3 regions of the Streptococcus sp. sy018 genome follow, and region 3 is predicted to be linked to each of the others. Evidence: predicted binding sites of a transcription regulator. Region 3 holds the regulator's gene; each other region holds the start of a gene.
The links. Region 3 encodes CtsR, which represses protease genes until heat stress. Its sites were predicted from a motif close to TTGGTCAAAAAAGGTCAAANA; they were not measured.
Positions count from the first base shown of each region.

Region 1: the regulator CtsR is predicted to act here: its motif matches at 2,944-2,964, upstream of FRX52_RS01190 (ATP-dependent Clp protease ATP-binding subunit).
Region 2: the regulator CtsR is predicted to act here: its motif matches at 1,997-2,017, upstream of FRX52_RS05315 (ATP-dependent Clp protease proteolytic subunit).

Region 1 covers NZ_VOHN01000001.1:234,674-244,958, reverse strand. The annotation lists gene FRX52_RS01215 (polyprenyl synthetase family protein) at 1-11, opposite strand, end outside; gene FRX52_RS01210 (exodeoxyribonuclease VII small subunit) at 12-224, opposite strand; gene xseA (exodeoxyribonuclease VII large subunit) at 202-1,542, opposite strand; gene FRX52_RS01200 (bifunctional methylenetetrahydrofolate dehydrogenase/methenyltetrahydrofolate cyclohydrolase) at 1,639-2,493, opposite strand; gene FRX52_RS01195 (YkuJ family protein) at 2,542-2,772, opposite strand; gene FRX52_RS01190 (ATP-dependent Clp protease ATP-binding subunit) at 3,015-5,261, shown strand; gene FRX52_RS01185 (NUDIX hydrolase) at 5,336-5,782, shown strand; gene FRX52_RS01180 (DUF1827 family protein) at 5,847-6,146, shown strand; gene ileS (isoleucine--tRNA ligase) at 6,221-9,010, opposite strand; gene FRX52_RS01170 (DivIVA domain-containing protein) at 9,253-10,032, opposite strand; gene FRX52_RS01165 (RNA-binding protein) at 10,043-10,285, opposite strand, start outside.
Region 2 covers NZ_VOHN01000006.1:44,604-54,888, forward strand. The annotation lists gene FRX52_RS05300 (iron-hydroxamate ABC transporter substrate-binding protein) at 1-315, opposite strand, end outside; gene FRX52_RS05305 (ABC transporter ATP-binding protein) at 318-1,109, opposite strand; gene upp (uracil phosphoribosyltransferase) at 1,308-1,937, shown strand; gene FRX52_RS05315 (ATP-dependent Clp protease proteolytic subunit) at 2,078-2,680, shown strand; gene FRX52_RS05320 (DUF2129 domain-containing protein) at 2,760-3,008, shown strand; gene FRX52_RS05325 (ABC transporter substrate-binding protein) at 3,122-4,297, shown strand; gene FRX52_RS05330 (branched-chain amino acid ABC transporter permease) at 4,396-5,265, shown strand; gene FRX52_RS05335 (branched-chain amino acid ABC transporter permease) at 5,267-6,217, shown strand; gene FRX52_RS05340 (ABC transporter ATP-binding protein) at 6,217-6,981, shown strand; gene FRX52_RS05345 (ABC transporter ATP-binding protein) at 6,981-7,691, shown strand; gene FRX52_RS05350 (CBS and ACT domain-containing protein) at 7,791-8,447, shown strand; gene tmk (dTMP kinase) at 8,560-9,198, shown strand; gene FRX52_RS05360 (DNA polymerase III subunit delta') at 9,200-10,075, shown strand; gene yabA (DNA replication initiation control protein YabA) at 10,084-10,285, shown strand, end outside.
Region 3 covers NZ_VOHN01000002.1:32,887-43,171, forward strand. The annotation lists gene FRX52_RS02475 (helix-turn-helix domain-containing protein) at 1-23, shown strand, start outside; gene xerC (tyrosine recombinase XerC) at 92-1,309, shown strand; gene rpsI (30S ribosomal protein S9) at 1,419-1,811, opposite strand; gene rplM (50S ribosomal protein L13) at 1,833-2,279, opposite strand; gene hslO (Hsp33 family molecular chaperone HslO) at 2,660-3,532, shown strand; gene dusB (tRNA dihydrouridine synthase DusB) at 3,519-4,499, shown strand; gene FRX52_RS02505 (ATP-dependent Clp protease ATP-binding subunit) at 4,665-7,112, opposite strand; gene FRX52_RS02510 (CtsR family transcriptional regulator) at 7,119-7,577, opposite strand; gene tsf (translation elongation factor Ts) at 7,685-8,722, opposite strand; gene rpsB (30S ribosomal protein S2) at 8,815-9,582, opposite strand; gene FRX52_RS02525 (Blp family class II bacteriocin) at 9,913-10,065, opposite strand.

The DNA.
Region 1 (10,285 bases), on a different contig from region 3:
ACCTTCTCCATCTAGTCCATCTCCACCTGACTGCCGTCTGCTTGCATGACCTTAACCAAGGTTTTTTCTGCTTCTTGTAGGGTTGTTTGAAGACGTTTTGATAGGCTCATCCCCTTTTGAAATTCAGCCAAGGCAGTTTCCAAAGGCACATCCCCATTTTCTAACTTGGCAACAATACTTTCTAATTCTTGTAAGTCTTCTTCAAATGTTTTTTGCGTTGACATTTTTTACCTCCACTTCTAAATCACCATCTCGCATCACGATGGTCAATGCGTCACCTACTTTTATAGGGGTAACTGAATCGATAAGATCTTGATTTTTTTGGACAAGAGCATAGCCTCGCTCAATAATTTTTTGAGTATCTAACGACAGGAGTGCATCTTGGGCTTTATCAAAGCGTGCCACCTGTCTATCGTACTGATTGGCCATATTACTTTTTAATAGACGCTCTAATTGGGTCACCTTATCTTTTTGACTGGCTAGTTTAGTTGGTAACCCTAAAAAAGTCAAAGATTGATTGAGTTGTTGATAAATCTGCTGCTTGATTTGTAAAGTCTGATCCATTTTCTCAGACAATCGAGTCGTCAAATAATCCACTTTCTGTAAGTAACCATCATACAATCTTTGAGGCTGACGAAAAACAAGAGATTGACTCGAGCTCTGCAAACGCTGATTAGCTTGTTCTAACAGAACTTGCATGGCTTGATATAGGCGTTTTTCCCAATCCAACAAACTTGTAAGTAAATCTGTCTTAGTAACTGGTGTAGCTAATTCAGCCGCAGCTGTCGGTGTGGCTGCCCGTTGATCTGCTGCAAAATCAGCCAAGGTCACATCTGTTTCATGCCCCACACTAGAAATAATTGGCAAGCGAGATTCAAAAATAGCCTGAACCACAATTTCTTCATTAAAGGCCCAGAGGTCTTCAATTGATCCACCACCACGACCAACAATCAAGAGATCTAAGTCAGTTATTTGATTAGCCAAGGCAATGTTGTTTGCAACTTCTTTCGCTGCCTCTTGTCCTTGCACCTTAGTTGGAAAAAGTAAAACCTCTACTCCGGCAAAACGGCGAGAAATGGTCGTGATAATATCCTTGATAACTGCCCCACTAGGACTTGTGATGACACCTACTCTTTTGACAAAACGAGGAAGAGCTTGCTTATGGCGACTCTCAAAATAACCTGCCTCCGTAAGCTTTTTTTTCAACTGCTCAAATTGAAGAGCCAAAGCTCCCATACCATCTGGCTCTGCCTTTTCAACAATAATCGAATACGAACCAGATGGTTCATAAAGCTGAACTCTTCCGATGATATTGATTTGCATGCCTTCTTCTAACTCAAATCCCAAATTTCGATAAATACCAGACCACATGGTTGCTTGAATGACTGCCTTATCATCTTTAAGCGAAAAATATTGATGATTGGGACGTCGACGAAAATTGGATACTTGACCAGTTAGATAAACCCGCTCTAGATAGGGGTCACGGTCAAATTTTAATTTTAAGTATTTGGTCAAAGATGACACTGATAAATAATCTGCCATGACAACTCCTACGACTTTTATAATCTATACCAGTATAACAAAAAAAGTGCCAAAAGGCACTTGTTGATTCAGCTCTCTCAGCAATTTTTAGCTCTATTAGCTAAGTCCCTTATTTTTTGCAATCTGATAGGTCTGCTCCAAAAGCATAGTAATGGTCATAGGCCCCACTCCCCCTGGAACTGGGGTAAGTAGGCTAGCCACTTCACTAACCTCATCAAACTTGACATCTCCAACAAAACGGCCATCAGCTAGACGATTCATGCCGACATCAATCACGACTACCCCTTCCTTAACAAATTCTTTTGTAACAAAGTGACCACGGCCAATAGCCACAATTAAAATATCCGCTTGTCTTGCCAGTTCTGCTAAATTTTTAGTTCGTGAATGCGCAATGGTCACCGTTGCATTTCGATCTAACAGCAGTTGAGCCATAGGCTTACCAACAATATTACTACGGCCAATCACTAAGGCTTGTTTGCCTTCGAGTTCGACCTTGTAAGTATCCAATAACTTGATAATGCCTGCTGGTGTACAAGGTATCAAACTCCCATGTCCTGACCAGAGTTGCCCCATATTCATAGGATGAAAGCCATCAACGTCCTTATCTGGCGATATTGCCAACAACACATCTTGATCATTGATATGATTTGGTAAGGGTAGTTGTACCAAAATCCCATGGCAAGTCTTGTCTTGATTATAGTTCTCAATCAAATCCAAAAGGTCACTTTGACTAATAGTTTCTGGAACACGAACAATCTCACTCTCAAAACCTGCTTTCAGAGCAGCTCTTTCTTTATTGCCCACATAAAGTTGACTAGCAGGATCATCACCAACCAAAATCACTATCAGCTTAGGAACAATTCCTGTTTCTGATTTTAATGTAGCGACTTTTTCAGCCAATTCTGCTTGCATCTGCTGAGCAACCGCCTTACCATCTATCAATCTTGCCATTTCCATCTCCTTCTAACAAAAAACACCTAACGGTGTTTTTGTGCATGCTTAATAAAGTAAGTCATAAATTTCCATTGCAATCAAATCAATGCTATCAAAGGTATAGGTCTCACGCGCTGCAACATCACGCAGGGTAAACACTGCTCCTGTTTCTGGATCATGATTAAATGATACTTCAGCAACCACTACACCTTCACGTTCAAAATTACGTTTTAAATTACCACCATCAGTCGCCATTAGTTCCAAGCGATTGATAATTCTTACCAAATGTGATTCCATGGTTTTCTCCTATTTTCTAAATACTACTTCTCTATTTTATCACAAAAATCAATAAAGACGCAAAAAAACAGGCGTTTTTTCCTTATCTTAGCTAAAAATAACTAACCTATCGGTAAGGAATAATCTTTTTACTTGCTTATTTACTTAATTGTTGTATAATAAAACTATAAAAGTTTGACCTTTTTTGACCAATCGAGATTCAAGCTTTTGAAACCAACTTCTATTGAAAAGAGGTACTGATTATGCTATGTAAAAATTGTAATCTAAATGAAGCAAGTATTCATCTCTATACAAGTGTTAATGGCAAACAACAACAAATTGATCTTTGCCAAAATTGCTACCAAATCATGAAAAGTCAACCAAGTCAGCAAGGAATGAGTAGCAATTCACTCAATCCTTTCTTTGATGATTTTTTTGGTGATTTAAATAATTTCCGTGCTTTCAATCAAGATTTACCAAATGCACCTAAAACTCAAGCTGGTGGGGGACGTTCTGGAAACGGTGGAAACAACCGTAACAACAAGCCACAAGCCCCACAACAGCCAAAAGGACTCTTGGACGAATTTGGTATCAATGTGACTGACCTAGCTAAACAAGGTAATATCGACCCTGTCATTGGACGTGATCAAGAAATCGTTCGTGTTATTGAAATTCTAAATCGCAGAACCAAGAATAACCCTGTTCTTATCGGTGAGCCTGGTGTTGGTAAAACTGCCGTTGTAGAAGGTTTGGCCCAAAAAATCGTTGATGGCAATGTCCCTCAAAAACTTCAAGGAAAACAAGTTATCCGTCTTGATGTGGTTAGCCTTGTCCAAGGAACAGGCATTCGTGGCCAATTTGAAGAACGCATGCAAAAACTCATGGATGAGATTCGTCAGCGACAAGATGTCATTCTTTTCATTGATGAAATCCATGAGATTGTCGGAGCTGGCTCTGCAGGCGATGGCAATATGGATGCCGGCAACATTCTTAAGCCCGCTCTTGCTCGTGGGGAGTTACAATTAGTAGGTGCTACCACTCTTAACGAATATCGTATCATTGAAAAAGACGCCGCCCTTGAACGCCGTATGCAGCCAGTCAAGGTCGATGAACCAAGTGTTGAAGAAACCATTACCATTCTTCGTGGTATTCAACCTAAGTATCAAGACTATCATCATGTCAAATACACAGATGAAGCCATTGAAGCAGCTGCTCGACTTTCTAATCGCTATATCCAAGATCGTTTCCTACCAGATAAGGCAATTGATTTGCTAGACGAAGCTGGCTCAAAAATGAACCTTACCCTTAATTTTGTTGATCCAAAAGAATTAGACAAGCGTTTAATTGAAGCAGAAAATCTCAAGGCACAAGCCACTCGTGATGAAGATTATGAAAAAGCGGCTTACTTTAGAGATCAGATTGCCAAATATAAGGAAATGCAGGAACAAAAAATTGATGACCAAGATATGCCAATCATCACTGAAAAGCATATTGAAGCGATTGTTGAACAAAAAACCAATATTCCTGTTGGGGACTTGAAAGAAAAAGAACAATCTCAACTGCTCAATCTCGCTGATGATTTGAAAAAACAGGTCATCGGTCAAGATGAAGCTGTTGATAAGATTGCCAAAGCCATTCGTCGTAATCGTGTCGGCCTTGGTAGCCCTAATCGTCCAATTGGTAGTTTCTTGTTTGTCGGCCCAACTGGTGTCGGTAAAACTGAACTCTCTAAACAACTAGCCATTGAACTCTTTGGTTCGGCTGATAGCATGATTCGTTTTGACATGAGCGAATACATGGAAAAACATGCTGTTGCTAAATTAGTCGGTGCCCCTCCAGGCTATGTGGGCTATGATGAAGCTGGACAACTGACAGAAAAAGTCCGTCGCAACCCTTATTCTCTCATTTTACTTGACGAAGTGGAAAAGGCTCACCCTGATGTGATGCATATGTTTCTTCAAGTTTTAGATGATGGTCGCCTAACTGATGGTCAAGGGCGTACCGTCAGTTTTAAAGATACCATTATCATCATGACTTCTAATGCCGGCACAGGTAAAGTAGAAGCCTCAGTTGGTTTTGGTGCTAGCCGTGAAGGACGCACTCATTCTGTTCTCAACCAATTAGGTGACTTCTTCAGTCCTGAATTTATGAATCGCTTTGATGGGATTATTGAATTTCAGCCTCTTAGCAAGGATAACCTACTCACCATCGTTGACCTTATGCTTGCCACTGTTCGTCAACGCCTAGCCAATAACGGCATTGAACTTGAAGTAACCAACAAGGTTAAAGAAAAATTGGTTGACTTAGGCTATGATCCTAAAATGGGAGCTCGCCCACTTCGCCGAACCATTCAAGATTATATTGAAGACGCACTGACTGACTTCTATCTTGAAAATCCAAACGAAAAACAACTCAAGGCTGTGATGACAAGCAATGGGCAAATCATGATTAAATCAGCTAAAAAAGCAGATAGCACAAAAGTTACTGAATCTTCCGAAATAACTGATTAAACTGAAAAATCTAGTCATTTAGACTAGATTTTTTAACGTTGACAGGTTATAATAAAAGGAAAAGGAGAAATGTAATGACCACAAGACCAACCTTTGGTATAAAAAAAGAAAACACAGACTATACCACACGACATGGTGTTTATGCTATCATTCCTAATAAGACAAATGATCAAATTATCCTTGTTCAAGCCCCTAACGGTTCTTGGTTTTTACCAGGCGGAGAAATTGAAGCTGGTGAAGAGCATCTGACTGCTCTGCGTCGTGAATTGATTGAAGAATTAGGTTTTACAGCTGAATTTGGGCAATACTATGGCCAAGCTGACGAATACTTTTATTCTAGTCACCGTGACAAACACTACTACAATCCAGCCTATATTTATCAAGTGACTCAGTTCCAAGTGGCACAATCCCCCCTAGAAGACTTTAATCAACTGGCTTGGTTTCCTGTTGACGAAGCGATTAGCAAACTCAAACGTGGTAGTCATCAATGGGGAGTTAAAGAGTGGCAAAAAAATCACTAATATGTTAACTTGTTCACAAAAATATGCTATAATAAAACTATCAAAATCATTCGGAGATTAATTTATGCGACTAATCAATACCACAAGTAGCCATTCCGCCTTGGTTAAAAGCCAACTCACCAATACTGATGCTGAATTAGTTGAAGTCTATTCAGCTGGTAATACAGACGTGGTCTTTACCAAAGCTCCCAAACATTATGAGTTGTTAATTTCTAATAAACATCGGGCCATCAAGGATGAAGAAATTGTGGCAATTCGTGAATTTTTCATGAAACGTAAAATTGACTCAACTCTCGCTCTTTTTGATCAATTACAAACCTTGCACACTCCTAATCTGATTGAAATTTCAATCCCTATCAAATAACCAAGAATCAGTTAACTGGTTCTTGGTTTGCTATTATCTGCCTAATAAAAAAGAATGACCTTTTGGTCATTCTTTTATTTTTCAAATCCCTGAGCCACTGCATCAACAAAATGTGTTTCTACAATCTCAGCACAATGAGCACAAATGTTTACTTGGTAAGAACGCTCTTGTGTTGACTCGTCAACACGGCGGCAACGCTCACACACTTGACCACTTGCCGCTTCTACATTAAAGCTAACATTATCAACAACAACAGCATCTACTGGTGCTGATTGATCACTGAGAGTTAATTGTGACACAATCAACAGTTGAGCAATATCTGATTCAAGAGATGTCAAAAGGTTTTTTACAGTTTCATCTGCATAGACCGTCAAATGAGCTTCTAATGATTTTCCGATAACTTTAGCATTCCTTGCTTCTTCCAAAGCTTTTTGAGTTTTGGTACGGAAAACTAAGAAGGCCTCCCATTTCTCTAAAATCTCGTCTTGGTTGTCAAATGTTTCCACTTCTGGCATTTCAGTCAACTGAACAAATTCTGCTGTTTCATGTTCCAGATATGACCAGATTTCTTCTGCCGTATGAGGCATGATTGGTGTCAAAAGTTTTGTGATTTTAACCAAAATATCATAAAAGACGGTTTGCATTTGGCGACGAGCTAGGCTATCCACTGCCTCAATGTAAACGACATCCTTGGCAAAATCCAAATAGAAGGCTGACAAGTCAACTGTGACAAAATTGACAACTGCTTTATAGATAGCTATAAAATCATAAGATTCATAAGCTTCGATGATACTTGCCACCAATTTATTAAATTTGATCGTCATGTATTGATCCACTGGACGTAGATCTTGATAGGATACGCTATCTGTTTCTGGATTAAAATCAGCAGTATTTGCTAGAAGGAAACGTAAGGTATTACGGATTTTACGATAAGTTTCAGATACTTGAGCTAGGATATCCATTGACACACGAACATCATTATCGGTATCGACTGAAGTTACCCAAAGACGAAGAATCTCTGCTCCATATTGTTTGGCCACATCATTTGGTGAAATGATATTGCCTTTCGACTTAGACATTTTTTCGCCTTTACCGTCAAGGACAAAACCTTGAGAAAGAATTGATTTATATGGGGCATGACCATTAACCGCAACAGAAGTAATCAAAGACGAGTTAAACCAACCACGATATTGGTCACTTCCTTCAAGATAAAGGTCTGCTGGATACCCCAAATTTGAACGCGTATTCATCACACCATTCCATGATGAACCAGAATCAAACCAAACGTCCATAATATCTGTTTCTTTAGTAAATTGACCGTTTGGTGAACCAGGGTGACTAAATCCTTCTGGTAAAAGTTCCTTAGCTTCACGTTCCCACCAAATAATTGAACCATGTTCTTCAAAAAGATTAGCCACATGGTCTGTTACTTCCTTGGTCATGATTGCCGTACCATCTTCAGCATAAAAGATTGGTAAAGGTACACCCCAGTTACGCTGACGGGAAATGACCCAGTCACCACGGTCACGAATCATGTTATAAAGACGCGTTTTACCCCAAGCTGGATAGAAATTAACCTTGTCAATCTCTGATAAAATATCTTGGCGGAACTGAGAAACAGAAGCAAACCATTGTGGTACTGCACGCCAAATGATTGGCTTTTTAGTTCGCCAGTCAAATGGATACGAGTGAGAAATTTCTTCTTGTGCTAAAAGTAAATCTCCTAATTTTTCAATAACAACTGGTGTAATTTTATCGTAGAACTGACCAGCAAAATCAGGGCCAGCATTTTCTGTCATCATACCACGTTCATCAACTGTCACAGCAACTTCTAGGCCATACTTGATACCGACATTGTAGTCATCCTCACCAAAACCTGGTGCCGTATGGACAACACCTGTACCAGAATCAAGAGTCACATGGTCACCATTCATAACCAATTCATCAACTTCTTGATCCCATGGATGTTCTGTCACAATACGGTCTAGTTCTTTACCTTGATAGCTAGCCAAAACTTCCACATTTTCCCAAGCAAAACGTTCTGCTAAAGAATTAAGTAAGTCAGCAGCAACCAGGAATTTTCGACTATCATTTGCTGGCTTAACCACTACATAATCAAACTCAGGACCAACAGTCAACCCACGCGAAGCTGTTACTGTAAATGGTGTTGTTGTCCAAACTACAATATAAGTATTAGTATCAAGAAGACCTTTACCATCTTTTACACGGTTGGCATAGTACAGCGATGTCGATACTAAATCATGATACTCAATTTCTGCTTCAGCCAAGGCTGATTCAGATGACCAAGACCAATAGACAGGCTTGGCACCACGATAGATATAACCTTTATCAGCCATAGCCCCAAAGACACGAATTTGTGCTGCCTCAAAATCTGGTGTCAATGTGACATAAGGATTTTCCCAATCAGCTGCGACACCTAAACGCTTAAAATCTTCTCTTTGTTTATCAACTTGACTAAGCGCATAATCACGACACATTTTAAGGTACTCAACCAAGTCCATTTCTTTGCGTTTGACACCTTGCTTAGACAAAACTTGCTCAATTGGTAAACCATGAGTATCCCAACCTGGCACAAAGGGAGCTCGATAACCCATCATCGACTTAGCACGAGTGATGATATCTTTTGAGATTTTATTGAGGGCATGACCAACATGGATATTGCCGTTTGCATAGGGAGGGCCATCATGTAGAAAGAAAGTTGGTTTTTCTGCATTCAATTCTTGACGTTTCTGATAAATAGCTGCTTCCTGCCATTTTTTTTGCCATTCTGGTTCTTTATTTGGTAGGCCTGCACGCATTGGAAATGCCGTCTTGCCTAAATTCAAAGTTTCTTTTAATTTCATATCATTCTCCTTTTCATATAAAAAGAGCTCCGTCAAAAAGGACGAAAGCTCGTGGTACCACCTTAATTCAGATAATACACTGATGTATTATCCCTCTTCTTGTTGAGTAACGACAACAAACCGTCCTAACTTACTCTGATGTTCAGCTAGAATGCGACAAAATGATAATAATCAGTTGAGGGATTATAGGACTTCCACCATCTCCTATTCGCTAGAAATATCAAAAGATTATCTTGTTTTTGTTAATCAGCAATATTTAATTTAAATGTTTGTGTTTCCCCAAAAGATGGCTTAGGATTTTCCTTAACTTCTTCTACCACCACGTCTTCAGTCACAACTGGTGTCTTAAGCTCTTGAGTGGTTTCAAGTTGCTTATTACTTTCTTCCATACGACGTTGCAATTCTGCAATCTCATCTGGTGTAAATTGACGTGTGGCATCCAATGAGTCTTCATCAGATTTCATTACCATTTTTTCATCTAAAACACTTTCTACAACTTCTTTAAAAGCCGATGTCGAATCTTGCAAATAAACGGCTGTCGGTTGTAAGAGTTCACTCCATTCTGGCGACATAATCAAACTATGTTGAGCTTCAATGGCAGCCAATAAGCGTTGATGAAAGACTCGACTTTGACGTTTCAAATCTTCAGTCTCAATCGCTACAACTTTTGCTTCATCAGCAGCATCACGAATAATCTGATTGCCTTTTAATTTAGATTCTTCCAACAAATTATTTGCTTGAGCAATAATGTTATCTGCTTCTACTTGAGCTGTTGATTTGATATTTTCAGAAGTTTCTTGAGCCAAAATAACCGACTGACTCAAAGACTCTTTAATATCATCAAAATAAGCTAATTTTTCTTCCAAAGACTTAATTTTATTGGCTTGTTCACGATTAAGTCGTACCAAGTCCTCATACTCATCAGTAACCAAATCTAAAAAGTCATTAACTTCGTCTTCACTATAACCACGAAATTTTACTTTAAACGTTTTTTCTTTAATTTCTAATGCTGTTAGCGCCATACATTCCTCCTTATTTAGCAATCATTTGACGAATGATCACCTTATATTTTCCTTGTTTAGTCTGTCCTAAAATTTCTTTTATTTGAAAACGACCATACCCACGAATACTAATCAAATCTCCCAGTTTCAAATCTTGACTTCCACGTTGAAGGAGATGATAATTACACTTCACTTTTTCTTGCTCAATCAATCGTGTAATCGTCGTTCGAGATTCCTTTATCACCTTAGCTAATAGGGTATCCGCTCGAAAACT
Region 2 (10,285 bases), on a different contig from region 3:
AGCAAGAGCTTCAAGGTCGGTAGGCATGACTTCTTTGGCTTGACTTAGTTCTTTTTTAAGCACAGGATTATCCAAATCATAAGTCGTTGCAGCGACGATATTAAGCCCTAACTGCATGAGATAGCCAGTATAGCTGGCAGATAAGCTAGCTACTCGTTTTGGTGACTGGGGAACTTGACCGTAGTAGGTAAAGCCGTCGATTTTAGGCAAATTCTCAGAATCAGAAAGAGATTGATTGTTTGATGTAGCCTTGCCACAAGCTGCTAAAACCATAATCATGAGAAGGGTTAAAACTAAGCTAGTCATTTTTTTCATGTTTAGACTCCTTTGTGTAATTGATAACTGATTAGAATCGGTTTTTGTGAAAGCTTATCGGTTGTGATTTGAGCATCGATTTGGAAAATCTCTCGTAAGACAGACTTAGTCAAGACCTGGTTAACAACTCCATGATGATGGATTTTGCCCTCTTTCATAGTAATTAAATAGTCAGAAAAACGAGCAGCTAGATTTAAGTCATGTAAGACCATAATAATGGTTTTTCCTTGCTGCTGATTGAGGTCTTGTAAGAGCTCTAAAATTTCCAATTGATGATTCATATCCAAGTAGGTAGTTGGTTCATCTAAGAAAATCGTTGGCGTATCTTGGGCTAAAGCCATGGCAATCCAAACACGTTGGCGTTGCCCACCTGATAACTGGTCAACATCCGTCTGGGCAAAAGGAGTAACCCTTGTGATTTCCATAGCCCAATGAATTTTATCACGGTCTTCATTGCTAAGGCCACCCAGATACTTTTGATGTGGAAAGCGACCATAAGAAATCAACTCATAGGTTGACAGCCCTTTTGGCACTTGTGGCGTTTGTGGTAAAAGGGCAATTTTTTTAGCCACGTCCTTGGTTGGTAATGAATGAATAGCCTGTCCATCCAGAAGAATTTGCCCTTTTTCAATAGGTGTTAGACGCAATAAAGCCTTGAGCAAGGTAGATTTTCCACAGCCGTTGGGACCAATAATGGTTGTGATTTGTCCATCGTTTAATTTAGTACTTAAATTTGAGAGAATCTCTTGTTTATGATAAGTGACATGGATACCCTTAGCTTCAATCATTGACATCGTTTCTAGTCTTCTTTCTGATTTTTATTATAGCACAAAATAAAAGTCAGCCAAGAGGAGAAAGCTCTTTTCAGAAATATTGGAATCATTATTGACTAATCTAGAGGAAGTCGCATAAAATTCTCATTTTCATAACCTTATAGCAGATTTTCAGTTAATAATCTGCTATAATAGAAAAAAATAATAGAGGTGATTGTTATGGGTAACTTTCAAGTAATTTCACATCCGTTGATTCAACATAAATTGTCAATTTTGCGTCGCACAACAACCTCGACCAAGGACTTTCGTGAATTGGTTAATGAAATTGCCATGTTAATGGGTTATGAGGTTTCTCGTGACCTTCCCCTAGAAGATGTGGAGATTGAAACACCGATTACTAAGACTGTCCAAAAACAATTGACAGGGAAAAAGTTAGCGATTGTGCCAATCTTACGAGCTGGTGTTGGTATGGTTGATGGTTTGTTGAGTCTAGTTCCAGCAGCCAAGGTCGGTCATATTGGCATGTACCGTGATGAAGAAACCTTTGAGCCAGTGGAATACTTGGTTAAGTTACCAGAAGATATTGACCAACGTCAAATTTTTCTAGTTGATCCGATGTTGGCGACAGGAGGCTCGGCTATTTTGGCTGTAGATTCTCTTAAAAAACGTGGAGCAACCAATATCAAATTTGTTTGTTTGGTGGCGGCACCAGAAGGAGTAAAGAAATTACAGGCAGCCCATCCAGATATTGACATTTACACAGCAGCCTTGGATGAAAAATTAAACGAGAATGGTTACATTGTCCCTGGTCTTGGTGATGCAGGTGACCGTTTATTTGGTACCAAGTAGGTCGAGTAGGACTGAAACAGTTGTTTCGGTCCTTACTTTATGATAGTAGTTAAATAAAAAAATTGACCTTTTTTGACCAATGCTTTATAATAGACTTATTGAATGTTGTAACGGTCATGATTGACCAAGCAAAATTAGAAATGGAGAGAATTATGATTCCAGTAGTAATTGAACAAACTAGTCGTGGCGAGCGTTCGTATGATATTTACTCACGCTTACTAAAAGATCGTATTATTATGTTGACAGGTCCTGTTGAGGATAACATGGCAAATTCTGTCATCGCCCAACTTCTGTTTCTGGATGCCCAAGATAATACTAAAGACATTTATCTTTATGTCAATACCCCAGGTGGGTCAGTGTCAGCAGGTCTTGCTATTGTTGATACCATGAACTTTATTAAGTCAGATGTTCAGACTATTGTGATGGGAATGGCTGCTTCAATGGGAACGATTATTGCCTCAAGTGGTACTAAAGGTAAACGTTTCATGTTACCAAATGCAGAATACATGATCCATCAGCCAATGGGTGGCACTGGTGGCGGTACTCAACAAACAGATATGGCTATTGCAGCTGAACACCTCTTGAAAACCAGAGAAAATCTTGAACGAATTTTAGCAGAAAATTCAGGTCAACCTGTTGAGAAGATTCATCAAGATGCGGAACGCGATCGTTGGATGAGTGCAAAAGAAACACTAGAATATGGCTTTATTGATGAAATCATGGCCAATAACAATTTGCAATAAAGTGAGTAACAAGAGATAAAAAGCAATTCCTTAGATAAATTGGTTAGCTTTTTATCTCTTATTTTGATGAGGAGAAGTGATGTTTGAAAGGCAAAAACGACTAGGTTTACTGGTTTACCTCTATTACAATCGAGATGCGAAAAAATTAAGTCAGTATGGCGATAAAATTTATCATTCAAAAAAAATGCGTTACCTGTTACTCTATGTTAATGCAGAAAGGGCTGAACAAACCTTAGCAGAAATTAGTCAGTTAAACTATGTGAAAACTGTGTTGCCATCGTATTTTACGGACATTAACCAAGAATTTGTTGGCAATTTACAGGAGTGAAAACGTTTTTATAATAAAATAAAAAAATTTAATAAAAAAAGTCTTGACAATTATCTGACAATTCAGTATGATATAAAACATATCAATTAAGAAATTCTTAAGGAGAAAAGATTATGAAGAAAAAATTTGCATTAGCAACACTTGCTTTTGTTAGTACAGCTGTCCTAGCAGCCTGTGGTGCAGCACCAGGTAGTTCGTCTAATTCAGCAGGTAATGAAGTTGGTGAAACGGTAAAAGTTGGTTACAACTTTGAGTTATCTGGAGCAGTAGCAGCTTATGGTAGTGCTGAGAAAAACGGTGCTGATTTAGCGGCTGAGGAAATCAATGCGGCTGGTGGTGTTGATGGTAAAAAACTTGAAATTGTTTCTAAAGACAATAAATCAGAAACCACTGAAGCAGCCAATGTTGCAACTAGTTTAACTACTCAAGATAAAGTTGTTGCAATGGTTGGTCCAGCAACATCAGCCAATACAGCAGCAACAGTTAGTGCTGCTCAACAAGCTGCAGTACCGTTGGTAACACCTTCAGGTACATTAGATAGCTTGACTTTGGATGCGTCTGGTAAAGTACAAGATTATGTTTTCCGTGCGACCTTCGTTGATAGCTTCCAAGGAGCAATCCTTGCACAATATGCAACAGATAACCTAAGTGCTAAAAAAGTTGTTCTTTTCTATGACAACTCAAGTGACTACGCGAAAGCTGTAGCTGATCAATTCAAGAAATCTTACAAAGGGGAAGTTGTTGTTGAAGAAACATTTGCTTCAGGTGATAAAGACTTCCAAGCTGCTTTGACAAAAGTTAAAGATAAAGAATTTGATGCTATCGTTATGCCAGGTTACTATACTGAAACTGGTTTGATCACAAAACAAGCTCGTGAAATGGGAATCGACAAAGCAATCCTTGGTCCTGACGGATTCAATGACCCACAATTTGTTGAAACAGCAGGTGCAGCAAATACAAACAACGTTTACTATGTATCAGGTTACTCTACATCAACTAGCTTGACTGAAAAATCATCAGCCTTTGTTAAAGCTTACAAAGAAAAATATGGTACAGAACCAAACATGTTTGCCGCTCTTTCTTACGACTCAGTTTACATGGTGGCAGAAGCAGCTAAAGGAGCTAAAACATCTAAAGATGTGGCAACTAACCTGGCTAGTTTGAAAGATTTTGAGGGTGTAACTGGTAAATTCACAGTTGATGCTAACCATAACCCAGCGAAAACAGCACTTGTTGTTAGCTTGAAAGATGGTAAGGAAGCTTCAGCAACTTCAGTTGAAGTCAAATAAGGGACTTGACTATTTACATAGTCTGAATTAAAATATCATAAGTGGAAGAATAAATTCTTCCACTTATTCATTATATTGATAGAAAGTTTGGTGACTCTATGCTTCAGCAACTTGTCAATGGGTTAATTTTAGGGAGTGTCTATGCTCTGATTGCCCTTGGTTACACCATGGTATATGGTATTATCAAGTTGATTAACTTTGCCCACGGTGATCTTTACATGATGGGTGCCTTTATTGGTTACTATTTAATCTCTACCTTCCAGATGAATTTCTTTGTTGCTCTCTTGCTAACAATGGTTTTAACGGCGGCATTAGGTGTACTGATTGAATTTTTAGCCTATCGTCCATTAAGAAATTCAACTCGAATTGCTGCGTTGATTACAGCAATTGGTGTGTCTTTCCTTTTAGAATACGGTATGGTTTACTTGGTTGGTGCCAATACGCGTGCCTTTCCACAAGCCTTAAAAACCGTAAAATATAACTTAGGTCCGATTAGTATTACTAATGTTCAGTTGACGATTTTATTTGTTTCGGTTAGTTTGATGATTGCTTTGCAATTTATCGTTAAGAAAACAAAAATGGGTAAAGCCATGCGTGCAGTGTCTGTTGATAGTGATGCGGCACAACTCATGGGAATCAACGTTAACTCAACCATCAGCTTTACCTTTGCTCTTGGTTCGGCTCTTGCTGGTGCAGCAGGTGTTTTGATTGGTCTTTATTACAACTCGATTGATCCTTTGATGGGGATGACACCTGGTATTAAAGCCTTCGTTGCTGCCGTTTTGGGTGGTATCGGGATTATTCCAGGTGCAGCACTTGGTGGCTTTATCATTGGTCTTTTGGAAACATTCTCAATCTCAATTGGTTTGTCAAGTTTCCGTGATGCAGTGGTGTATATTATTTTGATTGTCATTTTGCTGATTAGACCAGCAGGTATTCTTGGTAAAAATGTGAAGGAGAAGGTATAGCATGAAAAATTTGAAAGTAAATCTTGTTTGGCTTGCTTTGATTGCTGCCGTCTTTGTTCTCTTATCTGTTTTGATTTCTAGCGGTTTATTAGGCGTTTATTATGTGCAAATTTTGATGGGAATTGGTATTAGCGTTATCATGGCCTTGGGGACGAATCTTATTCTTGGTTTCTCAGGTCAATTTCCACTAGGTCAAGCCGGTTTCATGGCTATTGGTGCCTATGCGACAGCTATTTTAACAAAATCAATGCCGACCTATGCGGGATTTTATGTATCTATGCTTGTAGGTGCCTTGATTGCAGCAGTAGTTGCCTTAGTTGTTGGTTTACCAACGTTACGTTTGAAAGGGGACTATCTTGCTATTGCAACCCTTGGTGTATCTGAAATTATCCGTATGATTATCATCAATGGAGGAGAGCTAACTAATGGTGCAGCAGGTCTGACTGGTATCTTACAATACACGACTTGGCCAACTGTATTCATCTTTGTGGTGGGTGTCGTCATCTTGGTTTTGAACTACCTTCGTAGCCCAATGGGACGTGAAGTGATTGCAGTTCGTGAGGATGAAATTGCGGCTGAGTCAATGGGTGTTAACACGACAAAAGCTAAAGTACTAACCTTTGTGATTGCAGCCATGATGGCAAGTTTGGCAGGTTCACTTTATATTGGTTATCTTGGAACGGCAGTGCCAAAAGATTTCACCATTCTACGCTCGATTGATTATTTAATTATTGCCGTACTGGGCGGTCTAGGTTCAGTAACTGGGACAGTGGTTGCTGCTATTGTATTAGGTGTTTTAAATATGTTCTTGCAAAATGTATCAGAATTGCGAATGATTATTTACTCACTTGCTCTTATCTTAGTAATGGTCTTCCGTCCAGGTGGTCTTCTTGGTACCAAAGAACTCATGTTATCTAAATTTTTCGCAAAAGGTAAGGAGGGCAAAAACTAATGGCACTTCTTGAAGTAAAAAATCTGACTAAAAACTTTGGTGGTCTAACTGCCGTTGGTGATGTCACTCTAGAATTAAATGCAGGTGAATTGGTTGGTTTGATAGGTCCTAATGGGGCAGGCAAAACCACACTGTTTAATCTCTTGACAGGTGTTTATGAGCCAAGTGAAGGAACAGTGAGCTTAGATGGCACCCTTCTTAATGGGAAAAAACCATATACTATTGCTTCACTTGGTTTGTCGCGTACCTTCCAAAACATCCGTCTTTTTAAGGATATGACGGTATTGGAAAACGTTTTGGTTGGTATGGGGAACAATCGTAAGCCAAATCTATTAGCTTCTTTTCTTCGTCTGCCAAAATTCTATAAGAATGAAGAAGAATTGGCCGCAAAAGCCATGAGTTTACTTGCCATCTTTGATTTGGATAAGGATGCGGATACCTTGGCTAAAAATCTTCCTTATGGTCAGCAACGTCGTTTAGAAATTGTTCGTGCCTTGGCAACAGAGCCTAAAATTCTTTTCTTGGACGAGCCAGCAGCCGGGATGAATCCACAAGAAACGGCAGAGTTGACTAGTTTAATTCGCAAGATTAAGGAAGAATTTGGTATTACCATTATCCTTATCGAGCATGACATGAGTTTGGTTATGGAAGTAACAGAACGTATCTATGTGTTAGAATACGGTCGTCTAATTGCTCATGGGACACCAGAAGAAATTAAAAATAACAAACGAGTAATTGAAGCCTACCTAGGAGGTGACGCCTAATGTCTATGTTAAAAGTAGAAAATCTATCAGTCAGTTACGGTGTTATCGAGGCTGTTAAAAATGTTAGTTTTGAGGTTAACGAAGGAGAAGTGGTCACCCTAATCGGTGCCAATGGTGCGGGTAAAACATCGATTCTACGAACCATTTCTGGTTTGGTTCGTCCAAGTGGTGGTACGATTTCATTTTTAGGTAATGAAATTCAAAAAGTCCCTGCTCGTAAGATCGTAGCAGATGGACTGTCACAAGTACCAGAAGGTCGCCATGTCTTTTCAGGTTTGACCGTTTTGGAAAATCTTGAGATGGGTGCTTTCCTTAAAAATAATCGAGAAGAAAATCAGGCTAATCTCAAAAAGATTTTTGCACGTTTCCCTCGTTTAGAAGAACGTAAACATCAAGATGCAGCCACCCTATCTGGTGGTGAGCAACAAATGCTTGCTATGGGGCGTGCTTTGATGAGTCAACCAAAATTACTTTTGCTAGATGAGCCATCAATGGGATTGGCACCAATCTTTATTCAAGAAATTTTTGACATTATCCAAGATATTCAGCGTCAAGGTACAACGGTTCTTCTGATTGAGCAAAATGCCAATAAGGCCTTGTCAATCGCTAATCGTGGTTATGTTTTAGAAACTGGTAAGGTAGTTCTTTCAGGAACAGGTCAGGAGCTTTTAGCTTCTGATGAAGTGAGAAAGGCCTATCTTGGTGGTTAACGAGAAAATCTCTGACACTTGTCAGGGATTTTTTTAACATAGAAAACGATTTCGACTTATGCTATAATAAAAGTAGATAAAAAGAGTGGAGGAGTATTTATGGCTGTTAAAGATTTTATGACTAAAAAAGTGGTTTATGTATCGCCAGATACCAGTGTGGCTCATGCGGCTGACTTGATGAAGGAACAAAATTTGCGTCGCTTACCTGTTATTGAAAATGATAAATTAGTCGGTCTGGTGACAGAAGGAACCATGGCAGAAGCGACCCCTTCAAAAGCAACCAGTCTATCGATTTATGAGATGAATTATTTATTAAATAAGACGAAGATTCGTGATGTCATGATTAAGGATGTGATTTCGATTTCACCTTATGCGACGTTAGAAGATGCGATCTATCTCATGATGAAGAATAAGGTTGGTGTCCTTCCTGTAGCAGAAAATGGGATTGTGTCTGGTATCATTACTGATCGAGATGTCTTCAAAACCTTCCTTAAAGTATCTGGTTATGGTGAAGAAGGGGTGCGTGTGCGTTTGTTCTTGAAAGATCAAGCTGGAGCCTTTGAAAAGGTTGTTAAGATTTTTGCTGACGATCACCTTAATATCCGAAGCGTTTTGGTGAATAATGAAAATGCAGAGAAGGTCTTGGTAGAAGTGCAACTAGATGGACGTTTTGATGTAGACGTTCTAAAAAAAGAACTGATAGAACAAGGGGTACAGGTGGACAGCATCACATTGACTCAAGTGAAAGCTTTGTAAAATCTATTTTTGGTTGGAAAGGCAAAACCTTTTCAACCTTTTTACTTGCTGGCGACTGCTTTTTTAGATTTTTTTTGATAAAATAGAACTACTAAACTAATGAAGGGTTGCTATGACAAAAGGATTATTGATTTCATTTGAAGGACCAGATGGAGCGGGGAAAACCACGGTTTTAGAGCGAGTTTTACCTAGTTTGCAGGCTGATTTGACAGCTAATGTGTTAGCAACTAGAGAACCTGGTGGGATAGAGATTGCCGAAAGAATTCGTGAGGTGATTTTAGATGTCAAGCATACCCGCATGGATAATAAGACGGAATTGTTGCTTTATATGGCAGCTAGACGACAACATATGGTCGAAAAGATTATGCCTGCTTTAACAGAAGGCTCTCTTGTATTGGTTGATCGTTTCATTGACAGTTCTATGGCCTATCAAGGTTATGGGCGTGGCTTAAATAAGTCAGCTATTACTTGGCTTAATGCTTACGTTACAGATGAGCGTCAGCCAGACTTGACCCTTTATTTTGATGTGCCAGCTGAAGTTGGTTTGGAGCGTATCACTCGAAATAAGAAACGAGAAATCAATCGGTTGGATTTGGAAGAATTAGATATGCATCAGCGAGTCAGACAAGGTTACCAAGAACTAGCTCAGCAAAATCCAGAACGGATTAGATGCATAGATGCAACGCAGCCCTTGGACAGCGTAGTGACAGAAGTGGTAGAGCAGATATTGCTTCTAGTGAAAGATAGTTAGCATGACAGTAGCCCAATTGCAACCTAAGATTTATAGGGATTTTGTTAGGATTTTACAAACCAATCGCTTGAGCCATGCTTATCTTTTTGATGGGCAGTTCGCTAGTTTGGAAATGGCCTTATTTCTTACTCAGAGTCAATTTTGTGCTGAATTGGTGGATCGATTACCTTGTGGAAAATGTCGTTCTTGTCGTTTAATTGTTAGACAGGAATTTCCTGATCTACATGTGGTTGAACCAACTGGGCAGCTTATTAAAACAGAAACCATACGAGAGCTTTTGCATGATTTTTCGCGTTCGGGTTTTGAAAGTGACAAGCAAGTTTTTATCATTCGTCAAGCAGAAAAAATGCATCCTAATGCTGCCAATAGTCTTTTGAAAATCATGGAAGAACCAAGAGGCCAGAGCATCATTTTTCTTTTGACGGATGAAGCAAATCTTGTCTTGCCAACGATTAAGAGCCGTTGTCAACAGGTATTCTTTCCTAAAAATGACTCCTACCTTAGAGAGTTTTTGAATCGAGAAGGCTTATTGCCCAATCAAGCCAAAGTATTAGCTCAAGTAGCTCAGAATCAAGAAGAAGCCATGTTTTTAGCGAAAAGTCAAAAAGTATTGCAACAACTGCAACATTTGGAACGTTTTTTAGGCATGTTGTTCAGAGATCAAAAAATGTCTTTTTTAGAAGTGGCACACTTGGCAACTATTTTCAAAGAAAAGAGTGAACAAGAATTGGCTTTTAAGTTATTGAGTTTTTTGTTGGCAGAACAATTACCTAAGGAATTGGCTTTGTTTTATCTCGAGCGGCTTTATGTTGCTCAGAAAATGTGGAAAAGTCATGTTAGTTTTCAAAATGTTTTGGAATATATGGTGATAAGTTGAGGAAAATAATGGTAAAAAAAGATTTATTTGATGCCTTTGATGGCTTTTCACAAAATTTAATGTTGACCTTGGCTGATGTGGAAGCCATGAAAAAACAAGTGCAAGCCTTGGTTGAAGAGAATGCTCGCTTGCGTTTAGAGAATACCAAGCTGCGTCAATATTTTGAAGAAGTTGAAAAAGGTAAAACGAGAACCAGTAAGGAAACTCGTG
Region 3 (10,285 bases):
TCAATCGCTGGTTGCAAAAGTAACATTTTTACCGTGGTTTGTTATAATAAAGCCACGGTATTTTTCTAGCTCAATTCACAAGGAGGATACTATGTCAATTACAAAAACAAAAAATGGAACTTATCGATTACGTGTATATATTCCAGAAGAAGTTAAGTCTTCGCTTGGAACAAACAAAAAAGTGATTGAAAAACGATTCAAATTAAGGAGCGAAGCTAAAAAATACGAACTCGAACTACAAAACAAAATTGATAATATCCTAAACGGTAGAAATGAATCATTCGACAATAGTGGTTCAATCCTTTTTTCAGATTTTTATTACAATATTTGGTGGAAATCCTACAAAGCAGGACAAACAACATCTACTACCAAACCACCATCAAAAGCCACTGTTAATGGTACAGAAATTGTTTTTAGAAAACATATCCTACCTCTGTTAGGCAACTATTCTATTGAGTTCCTCAACCAAAACAAACAAGTCGTATTAAACCTGTTAACCCAAAAAGCAGAAGAATATGCAAACTTCAAGGTCATTAGAAGCTATGTTAATTCTATCTTTGACTGGGCAGAGGAACTTGAATATATCGAAACAAATCGCCTTTCTAAGACCATTAGTCGTATTAAGGCAACTAAAAAAATCAAATTGCAAGAAGCTAAAAAAGATGAGGATTTGTATTTATCACAAGATGAACTGCAAGCATGGTTTACAGCATTTGGAGAAGACTTGGAAAACAATAAACTCTTATTCAAAGACTATGTGCTCTTTTATACAACTTTTTTCTTAGGAGATAGAAAGTCAGAAAGCTATGCTTTACAATGGAAACACATAAACATTAAGAAACAAGAAATTCAATTAGTCCAAGCCTTAGATAAATATAAAAATCCAAAATCTACCAAAGGGAACAAAAAAACAACTTTCCAAATCCCTATTGAACTAGCTGACTTACTTCAATCTTGGAAAAAACAACAAAAAGCTGAGTTGGCAAAATTTGGCATTATCCAATCTGATGAGCAGTATGTCTTTACTTATATCGATACGAGAGGGAATGTCAACAGTCCCTTACACGCTGATTATCTTAATAATAAGATGAAATCAGTCAAACGCCGTCATAAAGAACTAGCACACGCCACACCGCATAAATTACGCCATACTGGGGCAACTCTTGCCAAGCAAGCAGGAACATCACTAGAAGCCATTTCAGAGGCTCTGACTCATAGCGACACTCTCACAACCAAGACTTATGTCAACACTTCAAATATTGTGCCAATGACAGTTGGAGAAATTGCCTATCGCAATCTTAAAAAGTAATGGTGTGAATTTGGTGTGAAAAGTGGTGTGAATTTTGCTAAAAAATCATCAAAAAACACCCCATGGCGTGAACCATGAAGTGTTGTAAATGCTGTATTGTAGCTGCTTCTTAACGTTTTGAGAACTGGCTAGCTTTACGAGCTTTCTTAAGACCTGGTTTTTTACGTTCAACCATACGTGCGTCACGAGTCAATAGACCTGCACGTTTCAATGAATCGCGGAAATCTGGGTCAACTTGAAGCAATGCACGGGCGATACCATGACGGATTGCACCTGATTGACCAGCATAACCACCACCAACAACGTTAACGAAAACATCGTATGAACCTTCAGTAGATGTTACCGCAAAAGGTTGGTTGATAACAAGACGAAGATCAGCATGTGGAATATACTCTTCAACGTCTTTTTTGTTTACAGTAATTTTACCAGTACCTGGAACCAAACGTACACGCGCAACTGCGTTTTTACGACGGCCTGTACCTGCATATTGTGCTTGTGCCATAATTTATTTGCTCCTTTCCTCTTAGATAAGTCCTGAGATGTCAAGTACTTCTGGTTGTTGTGCAGCATGAGTATGCTCACCGCCAACAAATACTTTCAATTTCATTCCTTGAGCACGTCCAAGAGTGTTATGTGGAAGCATGCCTTTAACTGATTTTTCAATCAAACGAACAGCGTTTTTAGAACGCAACTCACCTGCAGAGATTTGTTTCAAACCACCTGGATACAATGAGTGAGTGTAGTAGATTTTATCAGTCGCTTTTTTACCAGTTAATTTAACTTTTTCAGCGTTGATAACAATGACAAAATCACCTGTATCAGTGTGTGGTGTGAAAGTTGGTTTGTTTTTACCGCGAAGTACGCTAGCAACTACTGCAGAAAGACGTCCAAGAGGTACATCAGTTGCGTCAACCACGTACCATTTACGTTCAACTTCACCTGGCTTAGCCATGTATGTTGTTTTGTTCATGATTTCTCCTATACGAATCGTTTTTGTTTACTAGTGTGGATGTTCCAGTCCACAAGTTATTTGAAGGGTTCCGGGGCCTTTCAAATGGGGTAAACAATACCGTTTATTATTCTATCAAATCATATAGACTATCGTCAAGTATTTATACTTTATTTTTTCAATAATTTTTAGAAAGATATTTATCCCTCGATAATACTCTAAAGACCGTCCGACCTATCTAACAAGCTCTGCAAAAAATAGCCTCATTTTTTGATTGGCTAGGATAGGCTTGATTGGTATATTCTCTATCACTATCCTGACAGTGACGACGACAAGTAAGTATTTAGAAGCCACAATTCCTTTCCTCGCTTATTTTTTCCCCTTTATGATATAATAAAAGAATGGATAAAATAGTTAAATCAATAGCAAGTTCTGGCTATTTCCGTGCTTTCGTACTTGATTGTACCGAAACAGTCCGTACTGCCCAAGAAAAACATCAAACACAAGCTAGCTCTACTGTGGCTTTGGGACGCACCTTAATTGCCAACCTTATTTTAGCGGCCAATCAAAAAGGTGATAGTAAAGTGACCGTCAAAGTTATTGGTAATAGTTCTTTTGGCCATGTCATTTCCGTCGCTAATACCAAAGGACAGGTCAAAGGTTATATTCAAAACAAGGGCGTTGACATCAAAAAAACTGCCACAGGCGAAGTACTGGTCGGTCCTTTTATGGGACAAGGGCATTTTATTACCATTGTTGACTACGGAACTGGTAATCCTTATACCTCAACCACTCCTTTGATTAGTGGCGAAATCGGCGAAGATTTGGCCTATTATTTGACGGAGAGCGAGCAAACTCCTTCTGCTGTTGGGCTTAATGTTTTGCTTGATGAACAGGATCAAGTAAAAGTTGCAGGTGGTTTTATGTTACAAGTTTTACCTGGTGCACCCGAAGCTGAAATCAAACGTTATGAAGACCGTATTCAATCTATGCCTGCTATCTCAAATCTACTAGCTGCAGAAGATCCTTTGACTGCTCTGCTTGATGCCATTTACGGCGAAGACGAATACAAGCGTCTTACAGAAAGCGAGCTTGCTTTTGTTTGTGATTGCTCTAAAGAGCGTTTTGAGCAGGCCCTCATCACCCTGCCAAAAGCAGATTTACAAGAGATGAAAGACGAAGACCACGGAGCAGAAATCAACTGCCAATTCTGTGGCACAAATTATTACTTTACTGAAACAGATTTGGAGAATTTAATCAATGACAAAGCTTAATTCATCATTTATGATTGGCAATGTAGAAATCCCTCATCGGACAGTTCTTGCCCCAATGGCTGGCGTGACTAACTCTGCCTTTCGTACCATCGCCAAGGAATTTGGTGCTGGTCTAGTCGTTATGGAAATGGTTTCAGACAAAGGAATCCAATACAACAATGAAAAAACCTTGCACATGCTTCATATTGAAGACGGAGAAAATCCAGTTTCTATTCAGCTATTTGGTAGTGACGGTGACAGCCTAGCTCGTGCAGCCGAATTCATCCAAGAAAATACCAAAACAGATATTGTTGACATCAACATGGGCTGCCCTGTGAATAAGATTGTTAAAAATGAAGCTGGTGCTAAATGGCTCAAAGACCCTGAGAAAATTTATTCTGTTATCAACAAGGTTCAATCTGTGCTTGACATTCCTCTAACGGTCAAAATGCGAACAGGTTGGGCTGACGCTTCTTTAGCAGTTGAGAATGCCTTGGCTGCCGAATCTGCTGGTGTATCTGCCCTTGCCATGCACGGACGCACACGCGAACAGATGTACACTGGCACTTGTGACCATGAAACCTTAGCCAAGGTTGCCAAAGCCCTAACTAAGATTCCTTTTATGGCTAATGGAGACATTCGTAGCGTTGAAGAAGCTAAATTTATGATTGAGGAAATCGGTGCTGACGCTGTTATGATTGGCCGAGCAGCCATGAACAACCCTTACATCTTCACTCAGATCAACCACTATTTTGAAACAGGGGAAATCCTACCAGATCTACCTTTTGAAAAGAAATTGGACATCGCCTATGAACACCTACGTCGCCTTGTTAAACTTAAAGGCGAACACATTGCCGTTCGTGAATTTCGTGGGCTTGCACCACACTATCTGCGTGGAACGTCAGGAGCTGCCAAGATTCGTGGGGCTGTTTCTCGTGCAGAAAGTTTAGCAGAAGTTGATGAGATTTTTGCTTCAGCGCGTCGGTAGGTAGGTTAATTTAAGTTAGACTTAAGTTTCATCACTTATACTAAGCTCATCCGAAATATTATTTGTTTTTCATAGATCTCCAAAAGAGTGCCTCTTGGCACTCTTTTTCTAGTTTAGAACAACATACTTATCACAAAAAAACTGGGATAACATCCCAGTTTTTGCCTATGCGATATCAAATTTTAATTTATTCTTGCTCAAGCCAACTTTCAGCGTTTGACCAGCCGTTAACTCTCCGCCTAGAATCAATTCTGCCAGCTTATCTTCCACCTGAGTTTGAATAGTACGTCGTAGAGGGCGAGCTCCCATCTCCACATCATAACCATCTTTAGCCAAATGTTTCAAGGCAGCAGGTTGGACTTTAAGCACAATATCTTGTTCTGCTAGATGAGCCACCAAGGGCTGAATCAACAATTTAGCAATCGCAAAAAGATTATCTTCCGTCAAACTATGGAAAACCAATTTGTCATCAATACGATTCAAAAATTCTGGACGATAAGACGTTTTCAACTCTTCCAAAATACGTTTTTCCATAGCTGTATGGTTTTGACTCAAATCCCTTGCCCCAAAACCAACGGTTTTATCATCACGCAGAGCAGTCGCTCCCAAATTACTGGTCATGATAATCAAGGTATTTGAAAAATCAACTCGACGACCACGGCTATCTGTCAAGACACCATCATCTAGAACTTGTAGCAGCAAGTTAAACACATCTGGATGAGCTTTTTCAATCTCATCAAAAAGTAAAACAGAATAAGGTTTATTTTTCACTTTTTCTGTCAACTCTCCACCTTCATTATAGCCAACATAACCTGGCGGCGCCCCATTCAAACGACTAGCTGCAAATTTTTCCATGTATTCACTCATGTCAAAACGAATAAGAGCTGATTCATCATCGAACAATAAGGCAGCCAAGGCCTTAGCCAATTCTGTTTTACCAACACCTGTCGGTCCAAGAAACATAAACGAACCAATCGGTCGCTTACCTGTTCGGATTCCAGACTGATTACGACGAATAGCACGAGCAATAGCTGAAACGGCTTGTTCTTGACCGATTACTCGCTTATGCAACTCTTTTTCGAGAGTTAAGTAGCGTTTGTTATCTGCTTGGCTTAATTTTTGAACAGGGATACCTGACAAACGACTTAAAGTTTTCATCACATCAGCTGATGTCACTTCAATTGGCTTCATCAACTTATCTTGCTTATCTACTTGCTTAAATAGAGCCTTAGCTTGTTTCATATCTGCCGCTAAAAAGGCCTGATCTAAAGCCGTTAGATGACTACCTAATTCTTTTTTAATCATGGTTTGGACAGTTGCACTGGTTTCATCCAACAAATCCAAGGCCGAATCAGGCAATCTCTTGCTTGTTAGGTAACGGTGGGCTGCCTTAACAGCTGTTAACACCACATCATCAGATAAAACAACCCGATGATAACTTTCATAAGTTTCTTTAACACCTAAAAGAATCTGATAAGCTTCTTCAATACTTGGCTCTTCTAAAGTAATCTTAGCAAAACGACGAGAAAGTGCCGCATCTTTTTCAATATGTTTTTGATATTCATCTTGAGTAGTCGCCCCTACCAAACGAAGATACCCACGAGAAAGAGCTGGCTTAAGAATATTTGCCGCATCTAAAGTACCTTCCATGCCACTACCTGAACCCATAATGGTATGCAGCTCATCAATAAAAAGAATGATCTTGCCGTCTGTCTCAACATCCGCAATAATCTTATTCATGCGTTCTTCAAAATCACCACGAAAACGAGTTCCAGCCAAAACGGTCATCATATCTAATTCTAAAACACGAAAATCTTGTAATTCATAAGGAATTTCACCTGCCACAATACGTTGTGCCAATCCATAAGCTAGAGCTGTCTTACCCACTCCCGCTTCACCAACGAGAACAGGATTATTCTTGCTTTTACGACTAAGCACACGAATCATGCGAGTAATTTCTTCTTGACGACCAATAACTGGATCCAGCCTACCTGCTTGAGCTAAAGCTGTTAAATCACGAGTAAACTCTTCTAATTCACCTGCCGTTGACACTGGCTTCATCATCTCTGAAAAGCCACCTTTTTTAGCTTTTTTTGGTACCTTTAACTCACGAATTGCTTTGATCTGCTCCTTAGTAAAGCCAGCATAGGCTTCAACAGTCTTTCGCAAATCATGGATTTTAACCATTTCACCTTGTTCAACATTACGATTAAAACCAACCAATTGCAGCAATCTAAAAGCAACTGTATCCTCACTTAGTAAAATTGCTTCCAAGACATGCTCTGAACCAATCTCTTTGTTTGAGGTCACTGCACAAATCTCACTAGCATAATCTAACAGACGACTCAAGGCTTGAGATTGAGGCACAAAAGAAAAACCAAGATTCGTTTCCTCAGGTTCTTGTCCTATCATTTCAATCGCGGCATCTTGATAACGCTCAAGAGGAACTTCTTGATCATATTCTAAAAAACTAAGTGCAGCAACAGAGCCTTCTGTTGCGGTCATTGCCAAAAGAATATGCCAACTTTCTAAAAATTTACTCTTAAAACTGACCGCAATAAATTGACCCAAGCCAAAAATTTCCTGCATTTTTAGTGAATACTGATGTGTCATCACTTATTATTGTCCTTTTCTATCTAATCGTTGTAATAGTTTGTCTAACATACGTGCACGAATTGCTGGAGCATCTTGACCTAACACTTCATCACAACTGGTTGCTAATAGCATCTCACCTTCACGTTGACTAATGATTTTTTCATCAAAAAGATACTGTATCAAATCCGCAAAAACGGTTTGACTAACTCTCAGTCCTAGAGATTCTCTCAGATTACTCAACAATTTATGTTTATCTGAAAAAGTGACTTTGGCAATTCGAATATAGCCACCACCACCACGCTTACTTTCCACCATGTAACCACGATTTTCGGTAAAACGAGTTTTAATGACATAGTTAATCTGACTAGGGACAACTTGAAAAAAATCTGCCAAGCTAGAACGACGAATTTCAGCAATTCCTTCTTGGAGTAATATTTTCTTTATGTATTCTTCAATATTATCAGATGTGCTTTTATTTACCATACGTCCCTCTTTCTAAGAACTTGACCTTATTTGACTATTCTATCATAAATTCGTATTTTACGCCAACAAATCAAAAAGTCCTAGCCAAGCTAGAACTTTTAGTTTTCCTAGTTATTTAGGGCTGCTGCCATAGTTGCTGCAACTTCTGCTTCAAAGTCGTTAGATGCTTTCTCGATGCCTTCACCTACTTCAAAACGAGCAAATGAAACAGCCTTAGCATTTACTGACTCAAGGTAAGCTTCAACTGTCTTGCTGTCGTCCATGATATAAACTTGTGCAAGAAGTGTATAAGCTTGGTCAACTTGTGTATTGTCAAGCATGAAGCGATCCATTTTACCTGGCAAGATTTTATCCCAGATTTGCTCTGGTTTACCTTCTGCTGCCAATTCAGCCTTGATGCTTTCTTCTGCTTGAGCAATGACTTCATCAGTCAATTGAGCTTTTGAACCATATTGAAGAAGTGGAAGAGCTGGTTTGTCAACCATCGCACGACTTTCATTATCTTGTTCAATCTTATGGTTCAATTGAGCCAACTCATCTTTAACAAATTGTGGGTCAAGTTCAGTGTAAGACAAAACAGTTGGTTTCATTGCTGCAACGTGCATTGATACTTGTTTAGCAAGTGTTTCGTCACCACCTTCGATAACAGTGATAACACCGATACGACCACCATTATGTTGGTAAGCACCAAAGGCTTGAGCGTCTGTTTTTTCAACCAAGGCAAAACGACGGAATGAAATTTTTTCACCGATTGTTGCAGTTGCGTTCACATAAGCTTCTTCAAGTGTTTCACCTGAAGGCATTACCAATTTAAGAGCTGCTTCATTGTCAGCAGGTTGACCTTCTGCAATAACTTTAGCTGTTGTGTTGACCAACTCAACGAATTGAGCATTTTTAGCAACGAAGTCTGTTTCAGCATTCACTTCAACAACTGCTGCAACATTACCGTTAACATAAACACCTGTCAAACCTTCAGCCGCTACACGGTCAGCTTTTTTAGCTGCCTTAGCCATTCCTTTTTCACGAAGCAATTCAATCGCTTTATCAATGTCACCATCAGTTTCAACAAGAGCTTTCTTAGCGTCCATAACGCCAGCACCTGATTTTTCACGCAATTCTTTAACGAGAGCTGCTGTAATTGCCATTTTTCATCCTCCAAATATTGTTTCAATAAAAAACGGAGACAGAGCGGTTAGCTTTGCCCCGTTTGGTCTAATTTCAAATTTTATCGAGCTGATTAAGCGTTGTCGCCTTCAACAACTTCAACGATTTCTTCGATTGAATCAGCTTCTGCTGCTGTTTCAAATTCAACAACTGCATCCTCACCTTGACGACCTTCGATGATAGCGTCAGCCAATTTAGCTGTAATCAATTTAACAGCACGGATTGCATCATCGTTAGCTGGGATGATTACATCGATATCATCTGGATCAGCGTTTGTATCAACCATAGCTACAACTGGAATACCAAGTTTTTTAGCTTCTTTAACAGCGATTTGTTCTTTATGTGGGTCAACAACGTACATTACATCTGGAATGCGTGGCATATCTTCGATACCACCCAAGAATTTCTCAAGACGAGCACGTTGTTTGTTAAGAAGTGCAACTTCTTTCTTAGGAAGTAGGTCAAAAGTTCCTTCTTCTTCCATACGTTTGATTTCTTTAAGGCGTGCAATACGTTTTTGGATTGTTCCCCAGTTAGTAAGGGTTCCACCCAACCAACGATGGTTGATAAAGTATTGACCTGCACGAGCTGCTTCTTCTGCTACAGCTTCTGCTGCTTGTTTTTTCGTTCCAACAAACAAAACAACTGCATCGTTTGCTGCTGCATCACGCATGAAGTCGTATGCTTGATCAGCCAATTTTACAGTTTGTTGAAGGTCGATAACATGAATACCATTACGTTCTGTAAAGATGTATTTAGCCATCTTAGGATTCCAGCGACGAGTTTGGTGACCAAAGTGAACACCAGCCTCAAGAAGTTGTTTCATTGAAATTACTGCCATGAGTATTTCTCCTTTTAATATGTTTTTGCCTCTCCCAAACTTAAACTTGCAAATCCACCATAACGGCAACAGACCCACAATCCATTTGAGATGAGTATTATCGGAAAACACCGACCTTTACATAATAACACATTACTTCAAGAATTGCAATTTTTTTAATGTAAAATAGCGTGTTTTTATGTTCTTACTTTTCTTATTGATTAAAAATCGAATGACATAATAATCAAAATATATTGATTGACCTGTCACAATCGTCACAGTACCTTCCAGACCATAAAAAGCAACCTGACGTGGAAGTCATGTTGCTAAATTCTTATCAAAATAAATCATTTACCCAAAAATTCTAGCCACTCCATAGCCGACAATACCCACTCCTGTTCCGGCTAGAACAGAATAGACAATAACTGCCAAAACGCCCATTCCACCATCAACAGTTGCAAGTTCTTCCGTCGTCATTTCTTCAAATTTATTCATCAATTCCATGATTTAACTCCTTTATGAGCCTGTTATTTAAATCATTTACTTCAATCCCAAAAACACACCTACAAGTAATCCAATCCATGATGCTACAGCAATAATCACTGCTGAAATATTTGGATCAATCTCTTTTGTCATACTGCACCTCTTAATTAACATTTATTTCGTGATAAACCAACAGCTTTTTTACTAATGAGTTAATTGATAAATCATCGAAATTATTTCA